Regions from separate parts of the Agathobacter sp. genome, predicted to be linked through region 1. Evidence: a T-box and tRNA genes for the amino acid it is inferred to sense, from the RefSeq annotation. Region 1 holds a T-box; the other holds one or more tRNA genes.

What was found. A T-box is a leader RNA that pairs with one kind of tRNA and senses whether it is charged. The one in region 1 lies ahead of metG (methionine--tRNA ligase), so its partner is inferred to be a tRNA-Met.
Region 2: it has a tRNA-Met gene. The T-box ahead of metG (methionine--tRNA ligase) is inferred to sense a tRNA for this amino acid. The anticodon was not compared.

Annotation. Positions count from the first base shown of each region.
Region 1 is NZ_CDRTEH010000001.1:136,501-153,164, forward strand. It holds gene ACW6PM_RS00610 (motility associated factor glycosyltransferase family protein) at 1-180, shown strand, start outside; gene ACW6PM_RS00615 (DUF4097 family beta strand repeat-containing protein) at 540-1,298, opposite strand; gene ACW6PM_RS00620 (permease prefix domain 1-containing protein) at 1,392-2,399, opposite strand; gene ACW6PM_RS00625 (PadR family transcriptional regulator) at 2,412-2,744, opposite strand; gene ACW6PM_RS00630 (manganese efflux pump MntP) at 3,444-4,031, shown strand; gene ACW6PM_RS00635 (calcium/sodium antiporter) at 4,057-5,025, shown strand; gene ACW6PM_RS00640 (HD domain-containing protein) at 5,161-5,817, shown strand; gene ACW6PM_RS00645 (sensor histidine kinase) at 5,879-6,583, opposite strand; gene ACW6PM_RS00650 (LytR/AlgR family response regulator transcription factor) at 7,205-7,930, opposite strand; gene ACW6PM_RS00655 (accessory gene regulator B family protein) at 7,920-8,504, opposite strand; gene ACW6PM_RS00660 (cyclic lactone autoinducer peptide) at 8,728-8,895, shown strand; gene ACW6PM_RS00665 (DUF2712 domain-containing protein) at 8,914-9,330, shown strand; gene ACW6PM_RS00670 (DUF5027 family lipoprotein) at 9,494-10,195, shown strand; gene ACW6PM_RS00675 (hypothetical protein) at 10,199-11,047, shown strand; gene ACW6PM_RS00680 (hypothetical protein) at 11,535-11,903, shown strand; gene ACW6PM_RS00685 (ABC transporter ATP-binding protein) at 11,905-12,549, shown strand; gene ACW6PM_RS00690 (DUF5028 domain-containing protein) at 12,540-13,133, shown strand; T-box leader at 13,239-13,483, shown strand; gene metG (methionine--tRNA ligase) at 13,728-15,740, shown strand; gene ACW6PM_RS00700 (NUDIX hydrolase) at 15,769-16,323, shown strand; gene ACW6PM_RS00705 (hypothetical protein) at 16,416-16,622, shown strand.
Region 2 is NZ_CDRTEH010000012.1:26,189-42,852, forward strand. It holds gene rlmB (23S rRNA (guanosine(2251)-2'-O)-methyltransferase RlmB) at 1-224, opposite strand, end outside; gene ACW6PM_RS09910 (Mini-ribonuclease 3) at 242-670, opposite strand; gene cysS (cysteine--tRNA ligase) at 672-2,099, opposite strand; gene ispF (2-C-methyl-D-erythritol 2,4-cyclodiphosphate synthase) at 2,170-2,703, opposite strand; gene pta (phosphate acetyltransferase) at 2,904-3,887, opposite strand; gene ACW6PM_RS09930 (O-acetylhomoserine aminocarboxypropyltransferase/cysteine synthase family protein) at 4,135-5,445, opposite strand; gene ACW6PM_RS09935 (5' nucleotidase, NT5C type) at 5,590-6,657, opposite strand; tRNA gene ACW6PM_RS09940 (tRNA-Met) at 6,816-6,889, opposite strand; tRNA gene ACW6PM_RS09945 (tRNA-Val) at 6,916-6,988, opposite strand; tRNA gene ACW6PM_RS09950 (tRNA-Met) at 7,012-7,085, opposite strand; tRNA gene ACW6PM_RS09955 (tRNA-Val) at 7,112-7,184, opposite strand; gene ACW6PM_RS09960 (homocysteine S-methyltransferase family protein) at 7,264-9,714, opposite strand; gene ACW6PM_RS09965 (Cof-type HAD-IIB family hydrolase) at 9,914-10,744, shown strand; gene ACW6PM_RS09970 (oligosaccharide flippase family protein) at 10,866-12,173, shown strand; gene efp (elongation factor P) at 12,233-12,790, opposite strand; gene rpiB (ribose 5-phosphate isomerase B) at 12,909-13,352, opposite strand; gene ACW6PM_RS09985 (YqeG family HAD IIIA-type phosphatase) at 13,394-13,900, opposite strand; gene ACW6PM_RS09990 (hypothetical protein) at 13,897-14,304, opposite strand; gene nrdR (transcriptional regulator NrdR) at 14,350-14,805, opposite strand; gene ACW6PM_RS10000 (YlmC/YmxH family sporulation protein) at 14,954-15,211, opposite strand; gene ychF (redox-regulated ATPase YchF) at 15,287-16,387, opposite strand; gene ACW6PM_RS10010 (PRD domain-containing protein) at 16,656-16,664, opposite strand, start outside.

The DNA of each region.
Region 1 (16,664 bases):
CGTCAGGTCAGAAGCAATACAGGTGGTATGGTGTATACTAGCAAAAATTTGGACATTTACAGGAAATGGATAGAGCGAAGGCTTGAAGGAGTTAGGTATACAGAAGTTTATAACACAGGAGATGGAGCTGAGATTAAGGGAACTGTTTGGGTGGCGGATTTTATGAGATTGAGATTGTGATGGAAAAAGGTAGTGATTCTTACTTTAGAATTAAATTTTTAGTTTGCGACTATCTCGAATTCTTTTGACAGAATTTTCGGATTATATATAATCTGGTCACCATCAAGAATAATGGCATTCTCAATATGCTTGAAAGTACCAGTAAAAACAATGTTTCTGCCGTAGGAACAGAAAAAGTGTTACTGGTCACACCTAACAGTGTGACCAGTAACGAAAAAGTTTCAAAATATGCTAAAAAATTTTATGAGAAAAGTTGTAAAGTGGTGTTTTGAAGTATAAACCCTGACGAGGTAGAACAGGCAATCGCAATTGAGGCAGATATGCAGAAGCTTGTAAATAATCTTGCCTCCAGATAACCGCTAGTATTTCACCTCAATATCCCCAAGCCCCGAGTCAATAATCAGGTGCTTTTTGGCATGCTCATTTACCTCATACTCATCATCATAGTCATTGCCGTTGATTGTGATATCGCCTATACCTGAGTCCAGGTCCATCATGTAGCCGTCAAGTGACTGTGAGGAGGTCACAGTGATGTCACCTGTACCGCCATCGATATCCATCTCGTCAAAGGCACAGTTTTCAAAGCTAAGGTTGCCGGTTCCGCCATCCACATCACATGTGGCGAAGCTGCAGTCGGTGATATATAAATCGCCTACGCCTGTGTCAAATTCAGCATCAGCTGCAGTCAGAGCATCGAGGGTCACTTCGCCTACGCCGGTATCAAAGGAGAGCTTGTTCAATGCTGCGCCAAAAGGAATGGTAACAGTGATTTCACTCGTTGTGTTCCTTTTGTAGTTGGTTCTTCCGCTCTGTGATATCGTGAGGGTATCGCCGGAGCTCTTGATTTTTGGAACAAGCCGCTCGTTACATTTGTATGAGACCATGTAGCTGTCACCGGTTGTTACGTTGATATTCAGTACGGCTGTATCAAATATTAGGTTTGAAAATTCATCGACTGAAAGCTCCTTTGTGCATACATTTCCGGGAGACTTGTCTGAGTGAGGAATCAGATTGTCAAACAGACTAAGGGCAAAGCCACCGATATGGTAGAGGCTCCCGGCGATGATGCAGACCACGGTAATTATTGTAATTATTATCAGATATATATTCTTTTTCATGACTTATCTCCATTTCTGAATTATCTTGTTGCATAATTTGTTTTATGATTATTCAAAATATGCTACACACATTTTTGACTGTGTTGGTTTCCATTAATTTCCATGTTTATCGCCGAGCAGGTTTTCCACCAGCGAATTGATGATTGCGGCTATTGGCCAGATAATCCATGTGATACCCCAGTCAAAGGTAATAAAGCTCCAGCACAGATAAATACAGGTGACTGTTGACCAGTAGACTGACATGATTGCAGCCACAACAGGGTTTTCATAGTGCACCTTGCCATCGTGTGAATTGGCAAAATTACCGCCCACAGTTTTGGCACCGTTTAGTGAAAGAAGCTTTTCAAAGCCGGATTTCTTCATGTTCGTAAATACTATCATGAATACTCCGATTGCTATAAACACGAGCACGAGTCCACCTGAAAGTGAATCTGCAAAGGTGCTTTTGGTGTTCAGTGAGCTGATGATGATTGCAGGTACTGCGCAGAGTATACAGAGCATGATACCCACCGTTAAAAGTATCGCATGTGTGGAGCGGTAGCTTTCCTTGCGCTCATTAATCCAGTTCGCTGTTTCAAAGTCTATGCAGTAAGGTTCTCTTTTCAGGTAGCTCCATTTAGATGAGAGAGAACCTGAAAAAATGAAGAAGCCGACTGCCACAGCGATACAAACGAACAGGAAGGTAATGCCGATTGCATCAGATGCGTCCGGTGAAGCGAGTGAACGCGGAATGCATTCGCTGAATATCGGTCCAAGACTTGCGATTATGCAAAGCAGCACTCCAAATGCTGTGAGATATGCCTGTTTTGCTGAATCCCTGAGGAATGCGGCAGCAGTCTCGCGGGAGAGTGTTTTGGCAGCAGGCATTGCCTGACTGGGATTCACGAAGCTCTTGATACCGAGTGAGTCGGCGAGCTCGTCAAGGTTTCCAAACTCGGATATGACGATTCCTATGGCCTCGTTATCGGATTTGCCCTCGGATATCAGTTCGTTGTATTTATCCTCCATCATTTGATAGAGCTCATATTTGGCTTTTAGCACCTCGGGAGTATTCGGCAGGTGCGAAAACATATTTTCCAGATAATTCTTTATAGTTTCCATAAAATGTCTCCTTTAAAATCGTATGAATTTGCTTACTACATCAAGCGTCAGCTTCCATTCCTCACATTTCATCCTGTAATATTCTCTGCCGGCATCGGTAATCTGATAGTAGGTCCGGCGCTTTCCGCTTGCATTGTCGCTCGAAGAGAATGATGTGATATAACCGTTTTTCTCCAGACGGGTAAAGGCAGAGTACAGGGTTGTTTCTTTGATGACGTATTTTCCCTCGGATATCTGCTTTATCTGCTTTGAAATCTCGTAGCCGTAGGACGGTTTGTCGAGAAGCAGATAAAGGATGATGGTATCGTTGTATCCTCGGATGACATCGCTGCTTATATTGAGCATTATTCACCTCCTGTTTCAAGTGTTTAATTTCATCATGATGTTTATATTTTATTAATTTAAGACCGGAGTATGACTTAATTGATCGTGAATCCGGAAACTCACCGGGCACACCGGATACACAGATGAAAGCTTGTACATCGGGTGTGTTAAAGTTAATCAATACTACGTGTAACGTACTACGAGTGTCATACTATGTCTGTCGTAGTAAACATATCACATGTTGTTTTTTATGTCAACCATGATTCTAAAATAATTTATTCTGCATAATTTGTTCTGAAAAATTTATTCTGTAAAAAATTGTTCCGGGGCGTTATGATTATTTAATGAGTTAGCCACTCCGTACAAAAATTAGCGATGAAATACGTTGACATACACCATATCTTTTGCTATAGTCTTTAAAAACAAAGGCGATTAATTAAATACACACTACCTCTGAGGGAGTAGTTCGCGTATTCTTAAATATACGTGGTTTGTCAACAGACCGGTCAACAGACCTGGCAAACATTAAAGAATGAGACTCAAGTATGCAGCACACAATAAAGCTATAAAAGTCATATAATTATAGCTTTATAAAGTCTCGTGTCTGCATGCGAGGGTCTCATTTTTTAATATGCATATTGCAGAAGTAATTGCAAAATCAGAGGCAGCCCGGTACAAACGAAAATTAATCGTCGCACACTAGGCAAAAGGGAGAAAAATATGGTACTATTTATTGAAATCCTGCTTATAGGAGTAGGTTTGTCAATGGACGCCTTCGCAGTATCCATCTGCAAGGGACTTGGAATGACAAAGGTAAACAGAAAGCAGGCGCTGACAATCGGCTTGTATTTCGGAGGCTTTCAGGCACTCATGCCCTTTATCGGATATATGCTTGGTATCCGCTTTGAGAAGTACATCACAAGCATTGACCACTGGATAGCATTTATTCTGTTAGGATTTATCGGTGGCAAGATGGTTTATGAGGCAGTAAAGGAAAAGGATGATGACGCGGTCGTGGAAAAAGACCTGGCGCTCAATCAGGGAGAGATGCTTCTGCTTGCAATTGCGACAAGCATCGATGCGCTTGCAGTCGGAATCATGTTTGCATTTACCTATGACAGCTTAAACATCTACTGGGCTATTGCAATCATCGGACTTACAACCTTCGTGCTTTCAATCATCGGAGTCGTAGTCGGAAACTTTTTCGGCAATAAATATAAAAAGAAATCAGAGATAGCCGGAGGAATCATTCTCATACTCATTGGAGTGAAGATATTGCTTGAGCACCTGGGAATAATAAGCTTTTAATAAAATAAAAAATGGAGGAATCAACATGGAAAATTTCATCAATAATGCACCGTTTATAGTGGTGCTGCTCTGCCTCATAGTGGGCTTTGTGTTTCTGGTAAAGGGAGCAGACCTGTTCGTGGAGGGCAGCTCAAGCGTGGCAAAGCGCTTCAAGGTGCCGTCGCTTATCATTGGACTGACAATTGTTGCGATGGGAACCTCGCTTCCTGAAACAGCAGTCAGTGTGGCTGCATCCATAGCACACAACAATACGCTTGCAGTCAGCAACGTGACAGGCTCAAACATATTTAACCTCATGGTAGTAATCGGCGTGTGCGCTTTGATGACACCGGTAGTGGTGGACGGAGCATCCTTAAAAAGGGATTTCCCATTTTCGATGATATGTGCCATTTTACTTCTTGTCATGGGAACAATCGGCATGACACTCGGCAGGGTGGACGGAATAATACTGCTCGGCTGCTTTGCAGGATACATTTTCTACCTTATCAGACACACATTAAAGCAGAACAGGCAGTCATCAGATGATGAGGTCGATGAGATACCACTTATATCAATGCCAAAAGCAGTGATTTTCATCCTGATCGGAGCTGTCGGCATCGCAGTAGGCGGAGATGTCGTAGTAGACAGTGCAAGCCGCATAGCGATTGACCTTGGAATGAGCCAGACACTCGTCGGACTGACCATCGTATCTATCGGAACATCGCTTCCGGAGCTTGTGACATCAATAGTCGCAGCCAGAAAAAACGAGGTCGATATGGCACTCGGAAATGCAGTCGGCTCATGTATTTTCAACATACTCATGGTGCTCGGAATTGCATCAGCCATCAGCCCGATAGCATTCATACAGGAAAATATCATAGATATTATCGTGCTTGTGGTATTTTCACTCATCGTGTGGATTATGGCATGGACAAAGCGTGAGATAAAAAGAGGCGAGGGCATCATCATGCTGCTAATGTATGCGGCATATACAGCGTATATTATTATACGATAGGGTAAAATACCTTTTGAACCTTTAATGCATAATATTACTTAGAAAATGTGCAGATACTTATTGAGTATCTGCATATTTTTTAGTCAAATATATGCATAAAGGAGGAAAATATGCAACAAAACAGGAGGCAATAATTTGACATACGATGAGATAAAAAAGAATAAGGAGGTCTGTGAATGTTTAAAGAAAGGGAATGAAAACCTTGGAGTATTGGGCTTTACAGACCATTCGGCAGCTCATTGCACAATGGTAGCCAAAAGAGCAGCATATATATTAAAGAAATTCGGTTACAGCGAATCTGATATTAAAATGGTAAAAATCGCGGGATTTATGCATGATATCGGAAATGTGGTAAACAGAAGCCGTCATGCGGAATATGGTGCAATACTGGCAAACGAGATACTCAAAGAAACAGATATGAGTCTGAAGGATAGGATAACGGTTGTGTCTGCGATAGGACATCATGATGAGTCAACCGGAGGGGCAACGGATCCTATTTCAGCAGCACTCATCATAGCAGATAAAACCGATGTGCGTAGAAACCGTGTAAGGAACAAGGCAAAAGAAAATTTTGATATACACGACAGGGTAAATTATGCAGTAACAGATGCAGCTCTTAAAATAAATATGGATAAAAAAGTCATAGCGCTTAATCTGCAGATTGATACGAAAATCTGCTCTATGTATGAGTATTTTGAAATTTTCCTGGGTCGAATGATGATGTGCCGTGGCGCAGCAGAGGTGCTAGGTGCAACTTTTAAGCTTACGGCAAATGGTTCGAAGGTGTTATAGAAAATCGTGTCGTTTGTCGGATTTCAGAGGGATAGTTCATCCTTTTTGTGGATGAATTGATTCAAGGATTCAGAACAGGTATTATAACGGTGGCGGAATATATATCATTTTCGTGATTGATCACGCAGAAACCACCGCATGCCTCGGCTGAGTCCTTTACATTTTTCAGACCATATCCGTGAATAAAATCTATTTTTTCAAAATCATCAGGTGCCTTGTCAGGATCTGCAATCACATATGTGTTTGCAACGTGTATGGTAAAGGTGCCGTCTACAGTTCTTACCGCAACCTTGATATTTGCTCCGATTTGTCCACGGCAGGCATTAAGCGCATTATCAAGCAGATTTCCGAGAATGATAGTCAGGTGATAATCATTGACAGGAATAGTGGCTTTGTCAAATTTCAGATTGGTGTGCAGAGTGATACCTTGGGCTTTTGTCTGAAGCAGCAGGTTGCTTACAAAGGCATCTATAACGAGATTTCCTGTATTAATAGTACAATAGCGTGATTCGAGGTCGTGCATAATCTCTTTAGAATAAGGGATTATATCGTCATATTTTTTCTCAGTAACACAATTTTCAATATAAAACAGATGCTTTTTGGTGTCGTGCATAAAGCTACGTATATTTTTGTAGGCAGCACCCAGTTGCTCGTATTTGTTGCGCTGAAATTCAATCTGTTCTTTTTGGATGGTAAGCTGAAAGCGGAGCTCTTCGTTTTCGAGGACGTTGTAAAACAATATATAGTTCATAATATTTATAAACAATACAAAGGCTGCTAAAATGAAAAAGGCAGACGGAATATTTGTATTTAGATATAAAATTGGTTTTGATAGTAACAGGCACATAGAAAGTACCGGAATAACCAATAAAATTATTGTATAACTTAAAGAATGAACAAAAGCCTCCTTTTTCCAGATAAAATGAATCAGTATTGAAAAAATAAGGAAAAACATATTCGCCATAAGCGATATATTGGAGAATACTAAAAAATCCATAGTATCTTTTTCGACGCGATATGAGTAAATGCTTGTAATAATGTAATACGAAAAAGCTTCAAAGATAGAGCATAATATAGTAGTACTGATGGATATAAGTATTTTAGTTCGCAAATTGGCTGAATAAAGAAAACTTAGGCAGAAACAAAGTAAAGATGATAAGGTTAAACGTAAATAAACTGCCAGTGTCGATGTATTGCCAATTAAAATAGATGTAATGGCTGCATAAATAGTAAAGCTGCATACAAATATGAGAAGTATTATATAATATGGCAGTTGGGATTTCTTCTTTCCAAGAATTGTCTGAAAAAATATAAAGGCTGCTGCACCGGACATCATGCTGTCCAATAAATTCAACAATACTATTTTCATAAACTTGTCTCCTTAAATTTATAATATATTAATAATGTGCTGAGAGTAGATATTTTGTAATTCCTTGGATCTTCTCCGGCTGATTGGAAGTTCAAAGCCGTTATTCAGTAAAAGCCGCGTGGAAGTAATTGATCTGATCTGGTGTAAATTTACCAGAAATCCTCTTGAAGGTGAAACAAATCCGTGAGAAGAAAGTCGTTTTTCTGCTTCGGATAAAGTGCCTTTGGATATCAATGCTCTGTCAGTAAGTTGATATCTGAGATGTAACTTATTTTCTTTCATTGATGAAATATAAAGAAGATCGCTTAAAGGTACAAAATTTTTTTCACCATCAGTATCAATTATAACGATACTTTTTGAGTTTCGATATAATTTTTTGATAATATTGTTAAAAAGCTTGTATATAGCTGTATAGTCGACCGGTTTTGTTATGAATTGAAATGGCTGGACTTCAAAGCTTTCGTGCATATATTCCGGATAGGATGTTGTAAATATAATGAGCAGATCATCATCCATATCCCGGAGTTGTCTGGCAAGTTCCATACCATTTATGTCTGGCATTTCTATATCCAGAAGTACTATCTGATAGAGGTGATTCTTGTAGTCTGAAAGTATATCACTCGCTGAAAAATAAGATGATACGACAATGTTGTTATCAGTTTCTATTGTGTATTGTAAAATATTCTTTTTCATTATTGCGATATCGTTTGTATCATCGTCGCATATTGCTATATTAAGATTCATGATGCCTCCTTATATTTGAAATATATCCGGTATAAAGACCTGTTGCGCATATTATGAGACTTAAATCAATAAAAATTAAACCTTTATTCCAGTGTAACAAAAGTGACAGAATTGTAAATATGGAATTGAAGAAAAAAATAATATAGGTTTTTTTCCGGGCTGTCTTTTTAGCTGACTTACTAAATACTTTGTTAGGTGTGTCAACAGGTGAAACCACTAATATTAAAATCCAGCAAATAATATATATGGGTATCAAGACATATGCAGAAATCATAGGTATAGTGGCAATAGTTAAAAGATATATAGAAAATACAGTATATGATAGTATATAGCATGAAATACGTGTTTTGCAATGATACCCACCGGTTACAGCACGTAAAGATCCTGTAATGATAATATATATTGTAACGGCTATCGGATGGTGAAATAAAAAACCTAAAGTTAATAGTGATAAATTGTATAATATGAAATTAAACATGTAGTCAAAAATATAAGCATATGCATCACTAAAATGAGATTCAATAATTCCATTTAAAACATATTTTTCGGATAAGCATTTTCCAATAGATTTCATAGTTTGTCTCCTCGCATAAAATCATGAATAAATCTATTATATATTTTTTTATAAAGAAATTGTAATTTATGGATAAGTGGATGAAAACGAGGAGTGAGTGGTTGATAAGACCGCTCACTCCTCATTTTTGACTATTAAGAAGAAATACAGTTATATGAGAGAAAATGAGGTAATATGAAAGTGTCAATTGACAAGCATAATACGAAGGAGGAGGCATTAAAATTTGAAAGAACATAAGAAAAGTCAGACCAAAGAAAAGAATTTGTTATGCCGGTTAGCAGAAATCGTTGCACCGCAGGCATTAGAATTTTGCTGGGGGCTTTATTATCAGCCTAAGGAGCCTGACAAGATGAGAGAATTTGTAGCAGCAAGTAAAAGAAATGATATTTAGATTGGAGGTTAGTTTATTATGAAAAAAACAATAATGGCTTTATTCATGTCTGGAATAATAATGACAACGGGAATTCCTGTACTTGCGAATAATTGTCGTGATACCTACTTGCCTAGTAAAGTTGTTTCATTTAGCTATAGTACGTCTGCATATACAGAGCTAAGAGATAAGACTGATGCATCGTCACACTATATATATAATCAATCGGGATTTGATTTATGGGTGCAGTCTTTAACATCTGGAGATATCAACAAAACAGTTAATGGACGTGCAATTATTCCTAGTGGAACGCAAAGAAGAATAAGGAATACAATAAAAGAATCTGGATATTTACAGTGTAAACTTGGAATCACATCGGCAAAGTCTGGGGTTAGCGGAAGAGTAAGTGGAAAATGGAGTCCTGATTGTGCAGGGACATATCAGGCTGCTAATTAGAAAATAAAAATTATGAAGTACGTTTTATCATAAATATATTATAGTATGATAAAACGTACTTTGTGATATAAGGGCCAAAAGATATACTTAAAAATGCAAGCATCAAGGATACTTTTGGATTTTTCAATCATTTTATTGAATTATAAGTGGTAGGAGAAAATTTATGGATAAGAGAAAAATATTCACTGCAATCATGGCAATTTCAATGCTTATAACCACATTTTCAGGTTGCTCGTCAAATCAAAAACAAAGCTACGGCAACCTGGGTAAAGGTGATGAAAGCGATAGACCTGAGGTTGAGGATATAGTGATAGATAATGAAAGTGATATTTATAATATTGGAGATGAAATTCAGGTGAAAACCGTGGATTACGGCACAAATAGAGAATACGTTGCCAAAAGTTATATTGTAAATAGTGTAAAAATATATGATACTGCGGCTGAAATTGATGGTGTGCAGGATAAACTTCTAGAAACCGATTATTATATGGGAGCTGATCCCGAAAAGCCTGCGATACTGAAAAAGGATGAGGTGGCCTGTGGAAAGCTTCTGCTTTGCGATATATCTGTAAAAAATATCGAGGATGAAATATGCACTGTAGGGGATATTTCCCTGGTATATGATATTAATGGTGTCTGTCAGCTTTTAGGCTATCCGGTTTATTTTTCAAATGCAAAGGACAATGAGCATGGGATATATGATTATACACTGGTGCAGGGACAGTCGCTTGACGCTCAGATAGGATTTTGTGTAGATCCGGCATTGCTGCAGATTGATAATATGGACTTAAGCAAACTTTATCTGGCGGTGAATTTTAATGGTGATGAAGAGTACAGGCAGTTTATAGATCCCGGATTGGAGTAGCATATGAAAAATGTATTACAAATTGAGCTTAACAAGGCGATTAAGACTAGATATTTTGTCATATCCATAATCATAGGAACTATGATTGGCATAGTAGGGCTGGTTTATAATGTAAATCTTGTATACAACAGTCAGATATATGATGGTATCAATCCTTGTTATGAGGGATTTACGCTATTTAATCATTGGATTGGTGGTGAAGGCTTTTCGTTAGGGTCATCACTATACTTTTTTGTGTTTCCGCTGCTTATAGCATTGCCGTACGGCTGGTCATTTTGTGGAGAAAAAAACAGCGGATATATGCGTCAAATCCTGGTAAGAGCAGGAGAGAAAAGCTATCTGACAGCCAAATTTCTGGCAACATTTATTGCCGGTGGTCTTGCAATGGTAGTGCCGCTAATCATCAATTTTATGCTGACTGCGCTTTTTATTCCGGCGATAACACCTGTTCCTACATATGACACTATGTATGGTGTTTTTGGCAATTCTCTATTTTCAAGCCTATATTATACGCAGCCATTTGCTTATGTAGCGGTATATATGCTGGTTGATTTTATGTTTTGCGGAGCTTTGGCATGTATTACGATGCTGTCGGCACAGTTTATTAAATATAAATGGGTTAATTGTATTTTTCCGTTTGCTGTCTGCATGGTATTAAATGTACTTAATAATATGTTATTTTCAAATACTCCTGGTGCAGAAAATTATCAATTTTCACCATTTTATTTTACCAAGTGTGTACAGACCGGATATCCGGCAAAACTTTGGATCATAGTTTTAATGGCTATGTTAATGGCTGTTATAACAATAATAGTTAATGTGGTTTTGATACATAAAAAAGATGTAATGTGAGGATGCATATATGAAAATGTGGAAAATGTTATGTTATGACATAAAAAATGGCTGCATAAAAAACCTGAAATTATTATTGTTTCCGATTTTATTTGAAACGGCTGTACTGTTTATGCTGTGGCAGAAAATGAATTCGTATGCGCAGTATGGTATAAGTACACAAAAGCATATGGGAGATGTTCTTTTATACAATTTCGGAGGCATGGAAAAATATGAATTGTCTGTGGAAAATGTATTTCAATTCCCCGTTATATGGATGCTGCTTTTTGTAATGATACTTTTTGTGACTCTGAGTTATCCCATGAACAATTTATGCGGTTTTGGAAATAAGATTCTGGTAAAGGGAAAAAGCCGTGTGAAATGGTGGTTGTCAAAATGTATATGGAATCTGTTCTGCAATATTATTTTCTTCGGAATAATTTTTATATTAATTTTGTGTTTTTGCAGTATAAGCGGCATAAAGTCCGGATTGCAGGTAAATACAGATATGCAGATAGTTCTTTTTGATCTGGGGGCAGATACATCACTTAAGCCGCATGCAATAATGCCGGTTGGAGATATAGTAATGGTTTTTATGTTATCTGTAGCAATATGTCAGATACAAATGGCACTGGGACTTTGGCTTAAGCCGATATACAGTTTTATGGTAATGAGCATGGTTTTGCTGCTATCAGCATATTTTCAAAGCGTGTTTGTTATTGGAAATTATGCAATGCTGATAAGGCATTCGTGGATAAATGAGGATGGTATAGACTGCAAAGTTGGAATCCCTGTTATGTGTTTAATAATATTTATAACAGTTATAGTGGGTGTGATAAGGTTTAAAAAGTATAACATTATTCAGGAGGAAAACTAGAATGGCACATATAGAGGTAGAAAAACTTTGTAAAACAATCAATAAAAGCGTAGTGCTTGAAGACATAAATCTGGATATGTCATCAGGAAAAGTATATGGCTTTCAGGGAATAAACGGCTCGGGAAAGACTATGCTTATGAGAGCACTTATTGGATTGATACGTCCAACGAGCGGCAAAGTGTGTATTGATGGCAAAGAACTTGGAAAAGATATAGATTTTCCGGAGAGCATTGGATTTTTACTGGAAAATCCTGCGTTTCTGGATATGTATTCAGGACCGGATAATTTAAAGTTTCTTGCAAAAGTGGATAGTAATGTGGATAAAAAGAGCATGGAGGATGAAATCTGTGGATTAATTGATGACGTAGGACTCGGACTGGCGGGAAAGAAAAAATATAAAAAGTATTCACTTGGGATGAAACAGAGACTGGGGATTGCGGCAGCAGTTCTTGGAAATCCCGATATCGTAGTATTAGACGAGCCGACAAATGCCCTGGATGATGATGGAAAGGAAATGGTTAAATCAGTTGTGAGAAAACAGAAAGAGCGGGGAGCACTTGTGATCATTTCATGCCATGATATGCAGACATTGGAGGAATTATCTGATGAAATCGTAAAACTTAAGGAGGGCAGGATATGTGGGTGAGAAATAGAGTGCTTCTTGTTTGTGGATTGATCTTTCTCGTTTTATTTACAGTCCGTGTCATTGTGGTTAATAAAAATGCTGATAAAGTACCGACATACATATATGATGTGGGAGAAACTGTAGATTTTGGAAATGATTATGTGGATACTGTTGAAGAGTGCATCGACGGATATGCTGTACAGGTTCTGGGCTATGAGGTAGTAGATACAAAAGAACTTTATGAGCGTTATAATATGGGACAGGCAGATGAAGCAACAGTAAAAAATACTCCTTTTTATTGTCTGTTAAAGGTTCGTATCTATAATAAAGACTGCGACCTTGGAGAGGAAGGTGGGCTGATGCTGGATCGTTATAGTCTCACAGGGGATAATTATATGGCACTTGTAAGTGAGAATGTTTTTTGCACAATGTACCCTGATATGCCGGGAATAGCATTTTCACTCCGAAAGGGAACGAGCATGGAATTTGAGCTGCCTTATCCTATTACAAGGACTGAGGGCTGTACAAAAGAGGATATGCAGAAAAAAGCACCAATGCTGGAAATCTCTGAGTTTCCAAATAGAAAGCTATTGAAAGCAGGGTGAAAAGAAGCAAAAACAAGCAAATAGTAAATTTTGTAAAAACTTATTCTTGTTGACTTACAACAGTTGACAATTTAAAAGCCACATGCTACTCTAGAAATGTATGAGATAAAAGCGACGAAAAAGAGAGTACTTTTATGGCAGATTTACAGAGAAATCCCACACAGGCTGAGAGGGGATGACCTAAAGTAGGAGGAACATGGCTTTGGAGCAGCAGTATCGAACCATTGGCTAGATACTGACAGGAACCGCCTGTTATAGCGGAAAGAGGCGTAGCAGTGCCGGCAAAAGACGCCGGATGATTTTGATAGCTGCGTGAAGAGAAGTGGTACCACGATATAATCGTCTTCTTGGGAGTTTTCTCCTGAGGAGGCGTTTTTTAGCGTATAAAAGAAGTATGATGAGCATAAAGAACGCGCAAACTTGTTTGCATAAGTGCTTTATGCGAAATCAGACGGCATAACGGAGACCGAAAATTGTAGCTGCGAAGCAGCGGAGAAGCCTTGAAAAGGCGAATTTGAGGGTGGAGTTATGTATTTATACGCATTTTAAGAAAACCAGGAGGAAACTAAATTGGCAAACAAAGGTAAATATTACATGACAACAGCCATTGCGTACACATCAGGCAAGCCTCATATCGGAAACACATATGAGATCATCCTTGCAGACGCAATCGCCAGATACAAGAGAGCAGAGGGATACGACGTATATTTCCAGACAGGAACAGATGAGCACGGACAGAAGATCCAGGAAAAGGCTGAGGCAGCCGGAATTTCACCGAAGGAGTATGTAGATCAGATTTCAGGTGAGGTAAAGAGAATCTGGGATATGGTAAATTCATCATATGACAATTTTGTCCGCACAACAGATGATGACCATGAGAAATGTGTAAAGAAAATCTTCAAGAAGCTTTACGATCAGGGAGACATCTACAAAGGCTCATACGAGGGACTTTACTGTACACCATGTGAGTCCTTCTGGACAGAGTCACAGCTCGTGGACGGAAAATGCCCGGACTGCGGACGTGAGGTACAGCCTGCAAAGGAAGAGGCATACTTCTTCAAGATGAGCAAATATGCAGACAGACTCATCGACTACATCAATACACACCCTGATTTCATCCAGCCGGTTTCAAGGAAAAATGAGATGATGAACAACTTCCTGCTTCCGGGACTTCAGGATCTTTGCGTATCGAGAACATCATTCAGCTGGGGAATCCCGGTAGACTTCGATCCAAAGCATGTAGTGTATGTATGGCTTGATGCCCTCACAAACTATATCACCAAAATCGGCTACGATCCTGACGGATCATCAGAGCTTTTCAAGAAAAACTGGCCTGCAGATTTGCACCTTATCGGAAAAGATATCGTGCGTTTCCACACTATTTACTGGCCTATTTTCCTTATGGCACTTGACCTTCCGCTTCCAAAGCAGGTATTCGGACACCCATGGCTGCTTCAGGGCGGTGATAAGATGAGTAAGTCAAAAGGAAACGTTATCTACGCAGACGATATGGTCAGACTTTTCGGCGTAGATGCCACACGTTACTTTGTGCTCCATGAGATGCCATTCGAGAACGACGGAATCATCACATGGGATCTTGTAATCGAGAGATTCAACTCAGACCTTGCAAACATACTTGGAAACCTTGTAAACAGAACAGTTTCCATGAGCAATAAATATTTTGACGGCATCGTAAAGAGCACAGGTGCAACAGGCGATGCAGACCAGACTGCCATTGACGCAGATCTTAAGGCTGTAGTCACAGGAACAAGAGAAAAAGTGGCAAAGAAGATGGAGGGACTTCGTGTGGCAGATGCCATCACAGAGGTATTCGCACTTTTCCGCCGCTGCAACAAATACATCGACGAGACAACTCCTTGGGTGCTTGCAAAGGACGAGGCACAGCAGGATCGTCTTGCTGAGGTGCTTTACAACCTCACAGAGTCTATCGCAATCGGAGCAAGCCTGCTTCATTCATTCCTGCCTGAGACAGCAGAAAAGATTGTAGCACAGCTTAACACAACACTCCGCGATTTCGATGACCTTGACCAATTCGGTCTCTATGAGAGCGGCACAAAGGTTACAGACAAGCCTGAAATCCTCTTTGGCAGATTAAAGGCAGAGGATGTGATGCCTGAGGTAGAGAAAATCCAGGCAGCACAGAAAGCAGAGTTTGAGGCGGAGCAGGCTAAGCTTGCAGCAGTTGAGGGCAAGGCAGCGTGTGGATGTGGCGCAGGTGAAAATGCCACAGATCTTGAGCCTATGGATATTGAAGCAAAGGAAGAAATCACATTTGATGACTTTGAAAAGCTCCAGTTCCAGGTTGGCGAAATCGTAAAATGTGAGGCAGTTGCGAAGTCAAAGAAGCTTCTCTGCTCACAGGTAAAGATTGGAAACCAGACAAAGCAGATAGTATCAGGAATCAGAAAGTACTATTCTCCTGAGGAGATGGTAGGCAAGAAGGTAATGGTTCTCGTAAACTTAAAGCCTGCTAAGCTCGCAGGTGTTTTATCAGAGGGAATGCTGCTCTGTGCAGAGGATGCAGAGGGCAATCTCGCACTCCTGACACCGGAGAAACCAATGCCGGCAGGAGCACCTATCGAATAGGACGTAAGCGACAAGAAAGGAGTCTCATATGGAATATTTTGATATAGTGGACGAGCAGGGAAATCCAACAGGACAGACCGTAGAGCGCAAGCAGGCGCACAGAAACAATATACTTCATAGGACTGCGCATGTCTGGATAGTCAGACGCTGTGGAAACTCCATACAGATACTTTTACAGAAAAGGTGCATGGAAAAAGACTCCTTTCCGGGCTGCTACGACATATCAAGCGCGGGACACATACCGGCCGGTGTGGACTATATACCGTCTGCGCTCAGGGAGCTTAAGGAGGAGCTGGGCCTTACAATAGATCCGGCACAGCTTATCGACTGTGGACTGCACAGACACCATGCAGACGAGGTGTTTCACGGAGAAAGATTCCTGGACAATCAGATAAGCAAGGTGTTTCTGCTGTGGCTTGACGTGGACGAAGCGGATATCACCGTGCAGAAGGAGGAAATCGACTCTGTAAAGTGGTTTGACTACGCAGAGTGCAAGCAGGATGTAATAGACGGCGCGATTCCAAACTGCATAGATGTGGCGGAGCTTGAGATGCTTGAGCCGCACTTTGACGCGAACATATAATAAACAGAGGATAAACAGCACTCTAAATTATATGAATATGCCGGTTACCGGATTCACGGAAATGAGCTGTAACAAAGAATTGGGAGGAAACCATGAAATCAACAAAAGACTCTCTCTTAGAGGATATCAAGGCAGAATTTGCCGAGGTCAACGCCATGATGGAGGCACTCGAAGCAAAGGAGCCTGAGGATGAGGCGAGTGAAGCCTATGACAAGTGGATCGAGGAGTGTGAGCAGCTCGCCATCGAGTCAGAATCACTCATGACACTTATAGATTACAAGATGACACAGGGATTGTAGAGGATTATCCTGTACATATTATACAAAAATAAACACCCGGAT
Region 2 (16,664 bases), on a different contig from region 1:
TGCTTGCCTGTCTCAGACATCTGATCAAGTCTTTCCTTTGCAACATAGTTTATGATTGCATCATGCTTTCTGGCCTCTCTTGTAATCGACTTTATCGGTCCGTCCTGACAGCCGTCAAGCACAAAAAGCTTATCTATTGTCTTTCCCGAACGGAAAGCCTCAAGCACGGCATTTCTGCCCTCTATATAATTCTCATGAAATTTTTCTTTATTGTTATTATCCATATTTTCCTCTTATTTTGCTATATTTCAATTCCTAAAAGCTCCACTCCAAGCTTGGTAAGCGAAACAACCCTCTCGAAATCATCCTTCAGATAAAGATAGCCCATGACTGCCTCAAGCCCTGTGGCCTTTCTGTAATCCGCCATAGTAGCATTTTTGGCCATGGAAGGGGACTTGGCATTTCGCCCCCTGTGATACACATCACTCTCCTCCTCTGTCAGATGCGGTAAAAGTGCCTCTATCATAAGAGCCTGAGTATGTGCCTTTACTATATTGCTTGTGTGCTTATGAAGCAGATTGGCCTTTGTATTGCCCTTTCCCACCACAACAGAGCGGATGACAATATCAAATATGCCATCACCGATATATGCAAGTGTAAGCGGCGAGTATGTCCTTATATCAACATCCTTTATTCCAAACTGTTCCTTAATATATGAGTCTATCTTCATACTATACAAGCTCCCATTTTACTCCCTCACGGGTATCCTTTATGGCAACGCCCTTTGCCAGAAGCTCATCTCTTATGGCATCGGCTGTCGCAAAGTCCTTTGCCTTTTTAGCGGCTGCACGCTCTGCAATTTTATCATTGATAAATGCCTCAAGCTCACTGTCAACAGATGATGAAGCTTCAAGCAAGGCCTTTCCCGACTCCCTAAGTCCCAGATCAAGCACCTGCTCAAAGTCATCAATAAGCGCAAGCTTTGTACTGTCTGATATATCAGCCTTAAGCACATCATAGACTATGGTTATTGCCATTGATGTATTCAGATCGTTTGAAACTGCATCAGTGAATTTCTTCTTAAAATCAGCAAATGCTGTCTCATCAATATCACCCTCAGCCTTAAGCTCTGCCACACGCTTTGCAATCTTATTGTAGGCCGCAACCGCATTGTTGAGCGCATCAAATGAAAACTCAAGAGGCTTTCTGTAGTGCGACTGCAAGCAGAAGAATCTGTAGGCAAGCGGATTGTAGCCCTTCTCCTGAAGCACCGAAACTGTAAGTATTGCTCCCTTCGACTTGCTCATCTTGCCGGCTCTGTCATTTAAGTGATTGACATGGAACCAGTATTTGCACCAGTCGTGTCCCAGATAGCTCTCAGACTGTGCAATCTCATTGGTGTGATGTGGGAAAATATTGTCCACCCCGCCACAATGGATATCCACGTACTCTCCAAGATGCTTCATGCTGATGCATGAGCACTCTATATGCCAGCCCGGATATCCGACACCCCATGGGCTGTCCCATTTAAGCGCCTGATCCTCAAACTTCGACTGTGTAAACCAGAGCACGAAATCATTTTTATTTTTCTTGTTTACGTCCTCCTCGACGTCATCGCGCACTCCAACCTGAAGCTGCTCCTTCTCTACCGCTGATGAGAACACAAAATAATCATCGAGCTTTGATGTATCGAAATATACATTGCCTCCTGCAAAATAGGCATAGCCCTTCTCGATAAGCACCTCCACCATATTGATAAACTCCGGAATACAGTTGGTTGCAGGCTCTACAACATCAGGCATTCTGTTGTGAACAGCCGTAAAATCCTTGAAAAAAGCATCCGTGTACTCCTTTGCTACCTCCATGACGCTCTTGTGCTCACGCTTTGCGCCCTTTAGCATCTTGTCCTCTCCTGTATCTCCGTCGCTTGAGAGGTGTCCCACGTCCGTGATATTCATGACACGCTTTACATCATAGCCCACATAGCGAAGTGCCTTCTCGAGCACATCCTCCATGATGTATGAGCGGATATTTCCGATATGTGCAAAATGATAAACTGTAGGTCCACATGTATACATGCCGATTTTGCCGTCAACGCGCGGTACAACAGTATCAATCTGTCTTGTGAGTGTATTGTAAAACTTGAAATTGTTCTCCATTATTTATATCTCCTTTTGGATGATTTATAACTATCTTTTTATTTTAGCATGTTTTTCCTATATATTCAAATTAATCGGCCTGACAGCCACTGCAGCCGCTGCATCCGCCTCCGACCTGCACGCTTGCCTCATAAAGACCTGTAAGTGAGCAGATTGCCTGTGATGCAATTCCCTCCTCACGGCCGGTAAAGCCAAGCCACTCCTCAGTTGTCGCCTTTATATTTACCTGTTCCTTTGCAATCCCCAGTGTATCAGCCACATTCTGCTCCATCTGCTCAATATACAAACGAAGCTTAGGCTTTTGTGCGATTACCGTCGCATCTATATTTTCTATCACATAGCCCTTTTTTGCAATGAGGTCTCTCACATGCTCCAAAAGCTTGAGACTTGAAATCCCCTCATATGCCGGGTCTGTATCCGGAAAATGCTTTCCGATATCGCCAAGTGCTGCTGCGCCTAAGAGTGCATCCATTATCGCATGCAACAGTACATCGGCGTCCGAGTGGCCTAACAGCCCAAGTGTATGCGGAACCTTCACTCCTCCTAAAATCAAATCTCTGCCTTCAACAAGCTTGTGCACATCATAGCCCATTCCTACTCTCATATATCGTCTCTCTTTCTATCAGATACAATACCTCATGTTATTGTCAACTGTCATTGCTCTGTATTTTGGTTTTTAAGTATAGTATACCTTATTTCTTCTGTTGCGCCAAGATATTATTTTCAGTAACTTTTTTCAATAAAAGACCGCCCCGGACAAACCGGAGCGGTCTTTATTAAAATGGATATAGTCCATTAAATGTCTTATGCAAGTGCTGCAGTGATGATAGCCATTGAGTAAACCTCTCCTGCATTACATCCACGAGAAAGGTCATTGATCGGAGCATTGAGTCCAAGAAGGATTGGACCGTATGCTTCGAAATTACCAAGTCTCTGTGCAATCTTGTATCCGATATTTCCTGCGTTGATGTCAGGGAAGATAAATGTATTTGCATGACCTGCAACCTCAGACTGTGGGCACTTTGTGCGGGCTACACGTGGTGCAACAGCTGCGTCAAACTGGATTTCTCCCTCGATTGGAAGATTTGGATATTTCTCTTTTGCCTTGTGAGCTGCGTTTCTCATCTTGTCAACGTCCTCGCCCTTTCCTGAGCCAAGTGTTGAGTAGCTGAGGAATGCAACCTTTGGATCGATACCGAAGATCTTAGCACACTCTGCTGATTCTCCGGCGATCTCAACAAGCTCATCCTCAGTTGGGTGAATGTTGATAGCACAATCACTCATTGCAAGCACCTCATTCTCACCTGTTGCAGATGGACGAACAAGGATAAAGCATGAAGATACGATTGTGTTGCCAGGCTTTGTCTTGATAAGCTGTAATGCCGGACGAACTGTATCTGCTGTTGAGTATGTAGCTCCTCCGAGAAGAGAGTCTGCAATGCCCATCTTTACAAGCATTGTTCCAAAGTAGTTAGCTGATGAAAGGATTCCCTTAGCCTGCTCAGGTGTAACACCCTTGCTCTTACGAAGCTCGCAGAATAATTCAACCATCTCATCCATACGGTCAAAGTTCTTAGGATCTATAATCTCTGCTCCACGGATATTAAAACCGCTCTTCTCAGCGCTTGCAGCAATCTTCTCAGGATCTCCTACAAGGATAGGATGTAAGAAGTTGCTTGCAAGTAAACGTGAAGCTGCCTCGAGGATACGTGGATCCTCTCCCTCTGTGAATACGATTTTCTTTGGGTCTTTCTTTAATATTTCGATTAACTGACCAAATCCAAACATGATAGTGTCTCCTTTATGTATATTTTATTTATTATTTAAAACTGTATCTGGTTTCACACCACTGACTATAATATACTTATTTTCCGCGAATATCAATAATTGTTAAAAGGTTGTCAAGATGTTCGCGAAAAAATCCAATCCACGCTTTTTCATAGCACAGTAAAAGGGACCGTATTAAAATTTCACGGTCCCTTTTTATAATGATCACAATTTATTGGTTTAAGGAGTATTTATCATGCAAAATATATTACTCGGCAAGTGCCTTGAATGCCTCATCAAGATCCTCGATTATATCGTCCACATTCTCTGTTCCGATTGAAAGACGGATTGTGTTTGGCTTGATACCCTGGTCTAGAAGCTCTGCTTCGTTGCACTCTGAATGTGTGGTTGAAGCCGGATGTATAGCAAGTGACTTAACATCAGCTACATTTGCAAGCAGTGAGAAAAGCTCAAGGTTGTCGATGAATTTCTGTGCTTCCTTTGCTCCGCCCTTAATCTCGAATGTAAAGATAGAGCCTCCTCCGTTAGGGAAGTACTTCTTGTAAAGCTCCTGCTGCTCTTTATCCTCTGTGATAGAAGGATGGTTCACCTTCTCTACAAGTGGCTGGTCCTTTAAGTACTGAACCACCTTGAGTGCATTCTCCACGTGACGCTCCACACGAAGTGAAAGTGTCTCAAGTCCCTGAAGGAAGATAAATGAATGAACAGGTGAAATTGTTGCTCCTGTATCACGAAGTAAAATTGCCCTGATATATGTCGCAAACGCTGCCGGTGCGCAATCCTTTGCGAAGCTTACTCCATGGTATGATACGTTTGGCTCTACAAGCCAAGGCCATTTATCATTCTGTGTCCAGTCAAATTTACCGCTGTCGATGATGACTCCACCGATTGTTGTTCCGTGTCCACCGATAAACTTTGTAGCTGAGTGAACCACGATATCAGCACCGTACTCAATCGGACGGACAAGGTATGGTGTAGCAAAGGTATTGTCTACGATGAGTGGGATTCCTGCCTCATGTGCGATATTTGCGATTTTCTCGATATCCACTACCTCTGAGTTTGGATTTCCGAGTGTCTCAATTTCGATAGCTTTTGTGTTTTCTTTGATGGCAGCCTTGATTCCGTCATAATCGAATGGATCCACGAATGTAGCCTCGATTCCGTAATCAGGAAGTGTGTGTGCCAGGAGGTTGTATGTACCGCCGTAGATATTCTTTGCCGCTACGATATGGTCACCTGCGTGTGCAACTGCCTGGAAAGCATATGTGAGTGCCGCTGCTCCTGAACCAACAGCAAGTGCTGCAACGCCGCCCTCGAGTGCTGCAATTCTTCTCTCAAATACATCCTCTGTCGGGTTTGTCAGTCTGCCGTAGATATTTCCTGCATCTCTGAGTCCGAATCTGTCTGCCGCATGCTCACTGTTATGGAACACATATGATGAAGTAAGGTAGATTGGAACTGCTCTTGCATCTGTAACCGGATCAGGTGTTTCCTGTCCTACATGTAACTGTAATGTCTCAAATTTTAAATTTCTGTCTGCGTAATGCTTCTTGCTCATATTAATATCCTCCTATTAATGATATGTTAATGTTATTATTTTTGATTTTCATTCAGGGATGTGTTCCCTTGAACTAATCATATCATACCATCTTTCTAGGAAAAGTGTTAATACTTATAACTAAGAGCTTGCTATAAATACATTTTATAGCTGTGCATTCTTCAAAATCTCTGCAAGCTCTCTCGTAGCTGCACCAACATCCATGTTATTTACCGCATAGTCACATATCTGGCGATTGCGTTTTTCGGCATCTATCGACAGAATACGCAGTGTCTTTTCCTCAACCGGGTAATCCTGTTCTATGATATCCCTGATTAAGAGCTCCTTGTCGCGTGCCACATACACTATAACAGTCGGGAAATGGCGCTTCATTGCAATGGCGCCGCACATGTCAAGCGGCATCACGACAAAGTGTCCTTTTGCAAGCACTGCCTCTATATCCTCCATTTTGGTGCCATACTGTATTCCTGCGTATCTTGTCTTTTCAAAAAAATCCTGTGCGTTAAATTCATCCTCCGTCAGATATCTGTGCTTATCTCCGGGCTTGGTACAGTAGGTTTTTGGATTCTCAAACTGTTCCATGGCGCACAGGCTGTCTGAGAGTGCTGTCTTTCCCGAGCCTGATGGCCCGACAAGCGCCACAACCGACGGATCCTTTATATTTTTATTTCTATATAATGACGCATTTATTATCTGCTCCACGAGATATACAAACTCTGTGATATTATTCACCGATAAAAGTCCTGTCATTTTTGAATTCCACGGCTTTCGCATGAGCACGGGATATGTGGCCGGTGTCTCAAGCACATTGTGTATGGCATCATCTAAGATAATATCAAACTGCACGAGATTTTTTGCATTGCCAAGTATGATATTTTCTGTCGGGAAATCAGGAAATGCCTCCATTATCTGGCTCGCCCTCACTCCCATGAAGCCCGGTGCCACCGCAGTGATAAAATAGACCTCTCCGATATCCATGAGCTTTCTTATCATCCGCTTTGTCTCTTCTGTAGGCTTCTGCCTCTCATAAAGTGCATTATCACGGTAAAACTCCTTTATGACAGAGGCTCTGCCGGTATTCTCCCAGGAATCTATATCCTCCAGCGAAAGAGGTGGGGTGATATTATATTTTTTGTTCGCCATATCTATGGCTATGCTGTTGAATGGGGCTGTCACATCATCCCAGTCAAGTCCTATTTTAGGTCTTATCATGCTTATCCCTTTCTGTTTCTTTCATAACTATTCAGAACAAGAACAGTGGTTCTGAACAGCAAAAATATTTATAATTATATCATATTATCTGCATATCATGTACTTGTAATCATCATAAAAAATAAAAAGACCTGCAACAACTGCAAGTCTTAAATAAGTAGCGAGGGAGAGACTCGAACTCTCAACCTCCCGGGTATGAACCGGACGCTCTAGCCAGTTGAGCCACCTCGCCATATTTGATTGATACCTTTAAAAGGATGGGACCTACAGGGCTCGAACCTGTGACCCTCTGCTTGTAAGGCAGATGCTCTCCCAGCTGAGCTAAGATCCCGTGTCACTTCTGTCGAAGTAAAGTAGCGAGGGAGAGACTCGAACTCTCAACCTCCCGGGTATGAACCGGACGCTCTAGCCAGTTGAGCCACCTCGCCATATTGATTGATATCCTTTAAAAGGATGGGACCTACAGGGCTCGAACCTGTGACCCTCTGCTTGTAAGGCAGATGCTCTCCCAGCTGAGCTAAGATCCCATGTCGTCAACCGACTTGATTATTATATACAGTCGGCACCTTATTGTCAACAACTTTTTTTATTTTATTTAAAAAAAATTTAACTATTCAGAAGTCTCTCCACAAGCTTCACGCACTCTGCTGCATCCTTTGAATATCCGTCGGCTCCTATCTCATCTGCAAAGCTTTGTGTAATGCAGGCTCCGCCGATTACCACCTTGCTATTACAGCCCTTTTCCTTGCAGATCTCCACTACATCCTTCATGCGCATCATGGTGGTGGTCATAAGAGCTGACAGTCCGATAACTGCCGCATTCGTCTCAATTGCCTTGTTCACGATATCCTCACAAGGCACATCCTTTCCCATATCAATCACGTTGTAGCCATAGTTTTTAAGCATAAGCACGACAAGGTTCTTTCCTATATCGTGAATATCGCCCTCTACCGTTGCAATGACAAGAGTCGGCATATCATCCCCAGAGTCCTTCTTTTCAAGTAACGGCTCCAGATGCTCTATGGCAAGCTTCATGGTATTTGCGCTGCCGATAAGCTGTGGCAGGAAATACTTCTTCTGGTTAAAAAGCTCTCCAACCTCATTAATAGCCGGAATCAGGCTGTTATTAATAATCTCGTCAGGCTTTGCACCATCAGAAAGCATTTTCTTTACTTCATCAATTATGCTGCCCTTGTTTCCCTTTAAGACAGCCTGAAATACTGCATCCTTACTGCCTGAAGCGCTTGTTCCGTTTGAAGCTGACACATCGCTGTCCGTTTTTTTCACAACAACAGTCTCGTACTGTGCCTTTTCCTCCGCAAGCCTGCTCATGCGCTCAATGTAAGCGATATCGCTGTCAGGTCTGTCAAGCAGCATATCAGATGCAAATGCCGCATTCATCAAAAGCTCCTGTGATGGATTGGCAATAGCCATGGTGAGTCCCTTGCATATAGCCATGGTAAGAAACGCTGTGTTCACGTACATACGCTCAGGCAGTCCGAAGGATATATTTGAAAGTCCACATATTGTAGGAAGCTTTTTCTCATCCTTGCAGTACGCAATGGTCTCATAGCACTCGATTGCGGCCTTTGGATTTGCACCTATTGTCGCAACAAGTCCATCCACCACTATATCCTCATGTGCCATCCCAAGTGAAAGCGCCTTGTCATAAATTGTATTTATAATCTGCTTTTTCTCCTCCACATCCTTCGGCAAGCCTGCGTCCGAAAGCGGTAAAAGTATAAACATCGCTCCGTATTTTGCCGCAAGAGGCAGAAGCTTTTCCATCTTTTCTGTCTCAAGGGAAATAGAATTGATGAGAGCTCGTCCCGGATAAATCTTAAGAGCCTCCTCTATTACCTCCACATAGCTTGAATCAATACAAAGCGGACAGTCCACGGTAGATGAAACCTCATATATAACCGATTTCATCATCTCCTTCTCATCGATACCGTTCATGCCCATATTGATGTCAAGTATTCTCGCACCATTTGTCTCCTGCTCCATAGCCATCTGGCGCACCAGGTCAAGCTTTCCCTCACGAAGCTGTGCCTGCAGCTTTTTCTTGCCTGTAGGGTTGATTCTCTCTCCGACCACGGTAAAGTTGCCATCCAAGTCAATCTCTACATTCTTTCGTTCGGACGCAAGCACCCTTCTATGATGCTCAAGAGGCTTATGGACAGGCATTGTCTTTACAGCATCGGTAAGAGCACGTATATGCTCCGGTGTGGTACCACAGCAGCCTCCGACAATGGATGCACCGGCCTTCACGAGCCCTGTCATCGCATCCGCAAACATATCCGGAGTCATCTTGTATACCGTTTTACCGTCCTCAAGCTCAGGAAGCCCTGCATTTGGCTTGGCAATAAGAGGCACTGTAGAGTACTCTGCCATTTTCTCAACAAGCGCTATCATCTCAGCCGGTCCCGTCGAGCAGTTCACACCGATAGCATCCACCCCAAGTGACTGTAGCACAACAACAGCAGTCTCAGGTGGTGTGCCAAAAAGCGTTCTGCCATCCTCGTTGTAGGTGAGTGTCACCATAATAGGAAGGTCGCTGACCTCTTTTATCGCAAGCACTGCCGCTCTGCACTCCTGAAGGCTCATCATTGTCTCAACCACGAAAACATCTGCGCCTGCCGCATCAAGAATCCTCGCCTGCTCCTTGTACACCTCCAAAAGCTCCTCAAACATCAGGTCTCCGAGAGGGAAAAGCTGTCTGCCTGTCATCGTCATATCTGCTGCTACCAGTGCCCTGTCACCGACAGCCTGCTTTGACAGACCAACAAGAGTGGTATTTATCTCATTGATCTTCTCCTGCAAGCCATATTCTAAAAGCTTAATCCTGTTTCCTGTAAAGGTAGGTGCATAAACGATATTTGTTCCGCTGTCGACATAGGCCCTCTGCAGATCAAGAATCACCTGCGGATGCTCCATCACCCATTCCTCCGGACACACACCTACAGGCATGCCCGCCGCCATCAGGTTTGTACCGGTTGCGCCATCCAGGATAACTATGTTTTCTCTGATATATTTTCTGAATTCTTCTCTTGTCATTTCGTTTCCTTTTCCGTTTCAGCTGTTATTCACTCCACAGTGTAAAATATTTCAAAGCAAAAGCTATGTGCTCTTCATCCTTGAAATTTGTGAAAATTTATATTATCATTGTAACCGATTTTAAAACACAAAAATCAATAGTCTATTCACCATAATATACTAAAACACTATATTTTTCAAACAAAAGAAAGGATTTCTTATGAAACTTATCGCTTTAGATCTCGACGGAACACTTTTCAACAACCAAAGTCAGATATCAGAGGAAAATATAAAAGCTATAAAAGAGGCAACTGCCGCAGGAATAAATGTGGTCATCTCCACAGGCCGTCCATTCGGCGGACTGCCGTTTTATGCAATTAAGGGCACCGGCATCCGCTACGCTATCACTGCAAACGGAAGTGCAATCTACGAGATTGACACCAAAAAATGTCTTTACGAAAACTGCCTTTCTGATGAGACAGCATTTTCAATAATTGATTACCTGATGACAAAGCGCGTTCATATGGACGCCTTCATAAACGGCTGTGGCTATTCTCCGTACAAGTGTCTCGAGGATGCAAAGGAGCTCAAAATGCCTCCTTCTATAAAGGAATACATCATGACAACCAGAAAGCGTGTGAACGATATCACTGAAATGATGCGCGAAAACAATTATCATATGCAGAAAATGACCATCAATTTCCCAAAGGATAAAAATGATAACTTCTACTGCCGCGACGAGGTATTTGAGCATCTGAAAAAAATCCCTGAAATCACGCTTGTAAGCGGCGGCTACGGCAATCTGGAATTTACAAAAGCAGGCGTAGACAAGGGTGTGGCGCTTCATAAGCTGGCACAAATCCTGGGTATCGCAGCTGATGAAACAATGGCTGTCGGTGACACCGAAAACGACATGGCTATTGTAAAAGCCGCACACATCGGCGTGGCCATGGGAAATGCAACCGATGAGCTTAAGGCACAGGCTGATTACGTCACCGACACAAACGAAAACGACGGCGTAGCCAAAGCTATCCGCCACTTTATGAGTTAATCTCACAAATATAAGATAACGTAGCGCAGAATAGCTGTTTAACACACAATAAAATAATCACCTGTCATATATATGCAAAGAAGCACATATACTTCTAAGACAACATATGACAGGTGATTTTTTGATTGTAAAAAAATATTTATCCAATCCACTTGTGACCGGAACTATTTTTCTGACACTTGCCAGTACAACCAGTCGGTTTATGGGATTTTTCTTTCGCATATTTCTAAATAACGTCATGGGCTCAACAGGTCTTGGACTCTATCAGCTTGTGATTCCACTCATGTCCGTATGCATGTCACTCTGCTGTAACGGCTTTCAGACCGCCACATCAAAGCTTGTTGCAGAAAAGCCTCAAAACAGGCAGACTATACTCCTATGCGCAATAATTATGTCAGCCGTCATCGCACTTTTACTCACAATTATTATGTATTCCAATGCCAACTACATAAGCCTTTATATTTTAAGCGAGCCACGCTGTAGTGCGCTTGTCAGGGCGCTGTCCTTTTCCATACTGCCTGCAGCCATCCATTCCTGCATAAACGGATACTATTACGGCCTAAAAAAAGCTGCCGTTCCCGCTGCCACACAATTAATTGAGCAGACCGCGCGCATCGGCACCTGCTATCTGATATATTCAATACTGTCAGACGGCAGCAGTGGCTTTAAGCCTGTATACTCGATATTCGGCATCGTGGCAGGCGAGGCGTGCGCAACCGTCTTTTCCGTTATCACTGTAAAAAAAGATTTTTCATGCTTTAAATTATCAGTCAAAAGCCTGAAAACAACAGCCTTTGGCATGGCTGCACTTTTCGTTCCCTTATCACTAAACTACATACTGGTAAGCTTTTCATCATCTGTCGAAAATGTGCTTATCCCAAGAACTCTTAAGCTCTACGGACTCTCACCGGCATCAGCCCTTGACCTATTCGGAACCATTTCCGGACTCACCCTGCCTGTGCTTTTATTTCCCGGTGTGCTTTGCAGCTGTGCCTGCGTGATGCTTCTACCATCTGTTTCTGAAGCAAATGCCGCCGGAAAGGATACAAAAATCACAAAAGCCATAAACTCCTGCGCATTATTCGGGCTGTGCTTTGGACTTATATTTACATGCACATTCTATATGCTGTCAGATTTTATAGGGGATTTTCTTTTTTCATCGAAGCTGTGCGGATATTTCCTCAGAAGGCTGTGTTTTCTGTGCCCGCTGATGCACATAAGTGGAATGCTTAGCAGCATACTGCACGGTCTGGGCAAAGCGAAGCAGGTGCTTTTTGTCAATCTGCTCACCTGTGCGATAAGAATACTGATGATTGTTCTTCTCATCCCCCGCTATGGGATAGACGCATATCTGTGGGCTATGCTTGTGTCGCATGTGTTTATGGCTCTTGCTGTCGGGATTCTCACCTGCCACACAACACACAAATAAAAAAAGCCTGCGCATACTCCAAGCATACCGGAATATGTGCAGACTCATAAAACTACAGATTATACACGTGAAAGGTACTCACCTGTTCTTGTATCAATCTTGATAACATCGTCTGTCTCAACAAAAAGTGGTACATAAACTGTAGCACCTGTCTCAACTGTAGCAGGCTTTGTAGCGCCTGTTGCTGTATCACCCTTGAAGCCAGGCTCTGTCTCTGTAACAGTAAGCTCAACGAAAAGTGGTGGCTCAACTGCAAATACATTGCCCTTGTGTGAGCAAACCTTACACATCTCATTCTCTTTTACAAACTTGAGAGCATCGCCAACCTCATCCTTTGGTAAGTCAATCTGGTCATATGTCTCAACATCCATGAAATGATAGAAATCATCATCTGCATAAAGATACTGCATATCCTTACGGTCAATGTGTGCTGTAGGGCATTTCTCTGTTGGACGGAATGTCTTCTCAACAACACCACCACTGATGATATTCTTTAACTTTGTACGTACAAATGCTGCACCTTTTCCTGGTTTAACATGCTGAAATTCGATAATCTGATAGATGTTTCCCTCGAACTCGATAGTAACACCGTTTCTGAAATCTCCTGCTGAAATCATTAGTTACTTCCTCCTTAAATCGTGCGAGCCTAAGCTCTCTCATTCGTCCATTTTACAATAAAAAGCAATACATTTCAAGTATTTATTTTCTATTGTATGAATTTGTATTGGTTTTATATTAGTTTCTTGCCTCGATATCTGATATCATGGCTACTCTCTTGGCATGTCTGCCACCCTCAAACTCGGCTGTCAGATAAGCCTTTACGATGTCCTTTGCAAGCTCAACACCCACAATTCTCTCACCAAAGGCTATGATGTTGGCATTGTTATGCTGTTTTACAAGGCGTGCTGTGGCTGTGTCTGAGCAAACTGCCGCGCGGATTCCGTTGACCTTGTTGGCCGCGATTGAGATACCCACACCTGTACCGCATATCAGTATTCCGCAGTCAAACTCGCCCGATGCCACTGCATTAGCCACCTTCTCACCATACTCCGGGTAATTGCAGCTCTCACTTGAATCTGTACCGAAGTTTGTCACCTCGTGACCCATGCTCTCAACGTACTCCATTATTGTCTTTTTAAGCTCAACTGCTGCGTGATCGTTTCCGATTGCAATCTTCATAATATATCTGCCTCCAAAATATTTATATTAATAGTTAAAAATTATTTATTTACTTTCTTCAAATGCCGCTTATAGCAAGCAATTACAGGCTTTTCAATAAAGCGCTTAAGCACAATCTGTATCTCCTCATGCGGGTCAATAGGTGCTACAAGTATCGACCTGATGCCGGTAAGATTGGCTCCGATGATATCCGTAAATATCTGATCTCCCACAAACAGAGTGTTTTTCGTATCTGTGCCAAGCCTCTCCATCGCAGCACGATAGCCTGATGGCTTGGGCTTTCCCGCCTTGTAGATATACTTTATTCCAACCTGCTTCGCAAAGCTCTTCACACGCGGCTCCTTATTGTTTGAAAGCACCAGGCACGAAAATCCAAGCTCCTTAAGGTGCCCAAACAAAGCAATCGCCCGCTCATCAGCAGGCGAACCATGAGTCACAAGGGTGTTGTCGATATCAAAAATGACACCCCTGTAGCCCTCCTTATATAATTTATCAAAATCTATGCTGTATGTCGAGTCAATGTACTCTCCCGGGTATAAAAAACTCATAGTATAAAATTCTCTGTCTCCCTGTTAATCTGTTCATTCAAGGCTGCCTGCTGCATAACCATACCATCCGCACTGCCGACAAAATGCTGATACTGCTGCAATACCTTATCCTTGTCTAAATCGGATACAGCCTTTGTGACATCAAGTGAGCTGATATCACTGTCAGCACCCTTAAGCTCATAGCTCGCATTGGAATCATATGTATTTGCATAATCAAGCGAGGTAAAGCTCTGCCTTGCCCTTGCAGCCTCATAATCAGCTGTATCATCAGTAGCAGAAGCCTGTGAAGCTGTGTCATCCACTGCCTGCTTCGACCTCATAATCTGGCTGTTTCTAAGCTCGTTTAACCTTATGGAATTGTATGAATAAAAGCCTTCGCTCGGGCGAATACCGGAAATGTTCATACGCACCTTCCTATCCTGTTCTAAATAAATCCTGCTGCCTAAACACTATTTGGTGTCAAGCATCTTTTTAAGCTCTGTCATAAAGGTGTTGACATCCTTAAACTCTCTGTAAACTGATGCAAACCTCACATATGCTACCGCATCAAGGTCCTTTAATCTGTCCATAATAAGCTCTCCGATGAGTGATGTGGAGATTTCCTTTTCCTCTCTGGCAAAGATTTCTATCTCAACCTCATCTACAAGCTTCGAGATTGTATCTGCTGAAATTGGTCTCTTGTGACATGCAAGAAGCACGCCCTTTTCAATCTTGGAGCGGTCATACTGCTCTCTGTTATTGTCCTTTTTTATAACGATGAGGGGAATCGTCTCCACCTTCTCATATGTAGTGAAACGCTTGCCACAATCATCGCACAGCCTTCTGCGCCTGATAGAACTGTTGTCATCAGCCGGTCTTGAGTCTATTACTCTTGTGTTGTCACTACTGCAAAATGGACACTTCATGCTGTACCCTCCGTAGATATCTTATAATATGAATGGCAAAAATATCTTTCTGTATTTAAAAAGACCTATACACAGTTTAGTATATCTATACTAATTTTTGTTGTCAATATGTTTTGTACTGATTTTGACTTTTTTAGCACTTTTTTAATCACAACAGCTTACGCCTCATATCAGACTCACATATATTTACTAATATTATATCGGGTCCTATCTTCACAATCTTAACCCATGGAATACAATATTCGTAATCCCTGCAAAATATTCCCATATATTTTCCCGGTCCCGGCACGATAATCGCACAGATTTTGCCACAGACCGGGTCAAACTCCAAATCCCGCACGTGTCCGATGAACCTGCCCTCCTCCACGCTCACAACCTCTTTTTCGCATAAATCCAGAAAACGCATAAAACAGACCTCCCTTGGTCTATCTTATGCGTTTCTTTTTGATTTTGTGCTTATAAAAGCGTTTTATTAATAAAATTATACATTAAATCTGAAAAGGATTACATCTCCGTCCTTAACAACGTACTCTTTTCCTTCCATGCCTACGATACCCTTTTCTCTTGCGGCTGCAAGGCTTCCGTTGTCGAGAAGATCCTGATAGTTGACTACCTCTGCCTTGATGAAGCCACGCTCGAAGTCAGTATGTATCTTGCCGGCTGCCTGTGGCGCCTTTGTGCCCTTCTTTATGGTCCATGCACGGCACTCATCCTCTCCTGCTGTGAGGAAGGAAATCAGTCCGAGAAGTGAATAGCTGGCTGCTACAAGCTTATCAAGACCGCTTGACTCTACACCTAAATCCTCAAGGTACTCCTTCTTTTCGTCCTCATCGAGATCTGCAAGCTCCTGCTCTATCTGTGCACAGATAACAAATACCTCTGCGCCCTCTTCCTTTGCCATCTCTCTTACCTTTGCAACGTGTGGATTGTTTGCGCCGTCATCTGCGAGGTCGTCCTCTGATACGTTTGCAGCATAGATGGTAGGCTTTGCTGTAAGGAGATTATAGCCCTTGAACCAAAGCTGAGCATCCTCATCATCAGGCACCTCAAAGGTTCTGGCCATCTTTCCGTCCTCAAGATGAGCCTTTACTGCCTCGACAAGCTCAAGCTCCTTTGCAAGTGTCTTGTCCATTCTTGCCTGCTTTGCAATCTTTGCAATTCTTCTGTCGAGAATCTCAACATCCGAGAAAATAAGCTCAAGATTGATTGTCTCGATATCTCTTGCAGGGTCTACAGAGCCATCTACATGGATGATGTTTGTGTCCTCAAAGCAGCGCACTACGTGCACAATTGCATCTACCTCACGGATATTTGCAAGGAACTGGTTTCCAAGTCCCTCACCCTTGCTGGCTCCCTTTACGAGACCTGCGATATCAACAAATTCGATTGTTGCAGGTGTAACCTTCTTTGTGTGATAGAGCTCTCCGAGCTTTACGATTCTCTCGTCAGGCACTGAAACGATACCTACGTTTGGGTCGATTGTGGCAAAAGGATAGTTTGCTGAAAGCGCTCCTGCCTTTGTGAGTGAGTTGAATAATGTAGACTTTCCGACGTTCGGAAGTCCGACGATTCCGAGTTTCATGGTATATATATCTCCTTTAAATTGATTTTCGTATGTATTTTGTGTCAATTGGTTGTTGATACAAGTATATAGTGTATCACACTAAGGAGGATTTGTACATAATCTTACGCAAATCCCCATTCGCTTTATCTATTTTCTTACGCAAATCCCCATTCGTTATATCTATTTTCTTACGCAAATCCCCATTCATTTCTTCCATCACAGTACTTTTTTCACGAAAAAACCTTCCCACACATAACCTAATATGCAGGAAGGTTTTCACATTTTATCATTCACT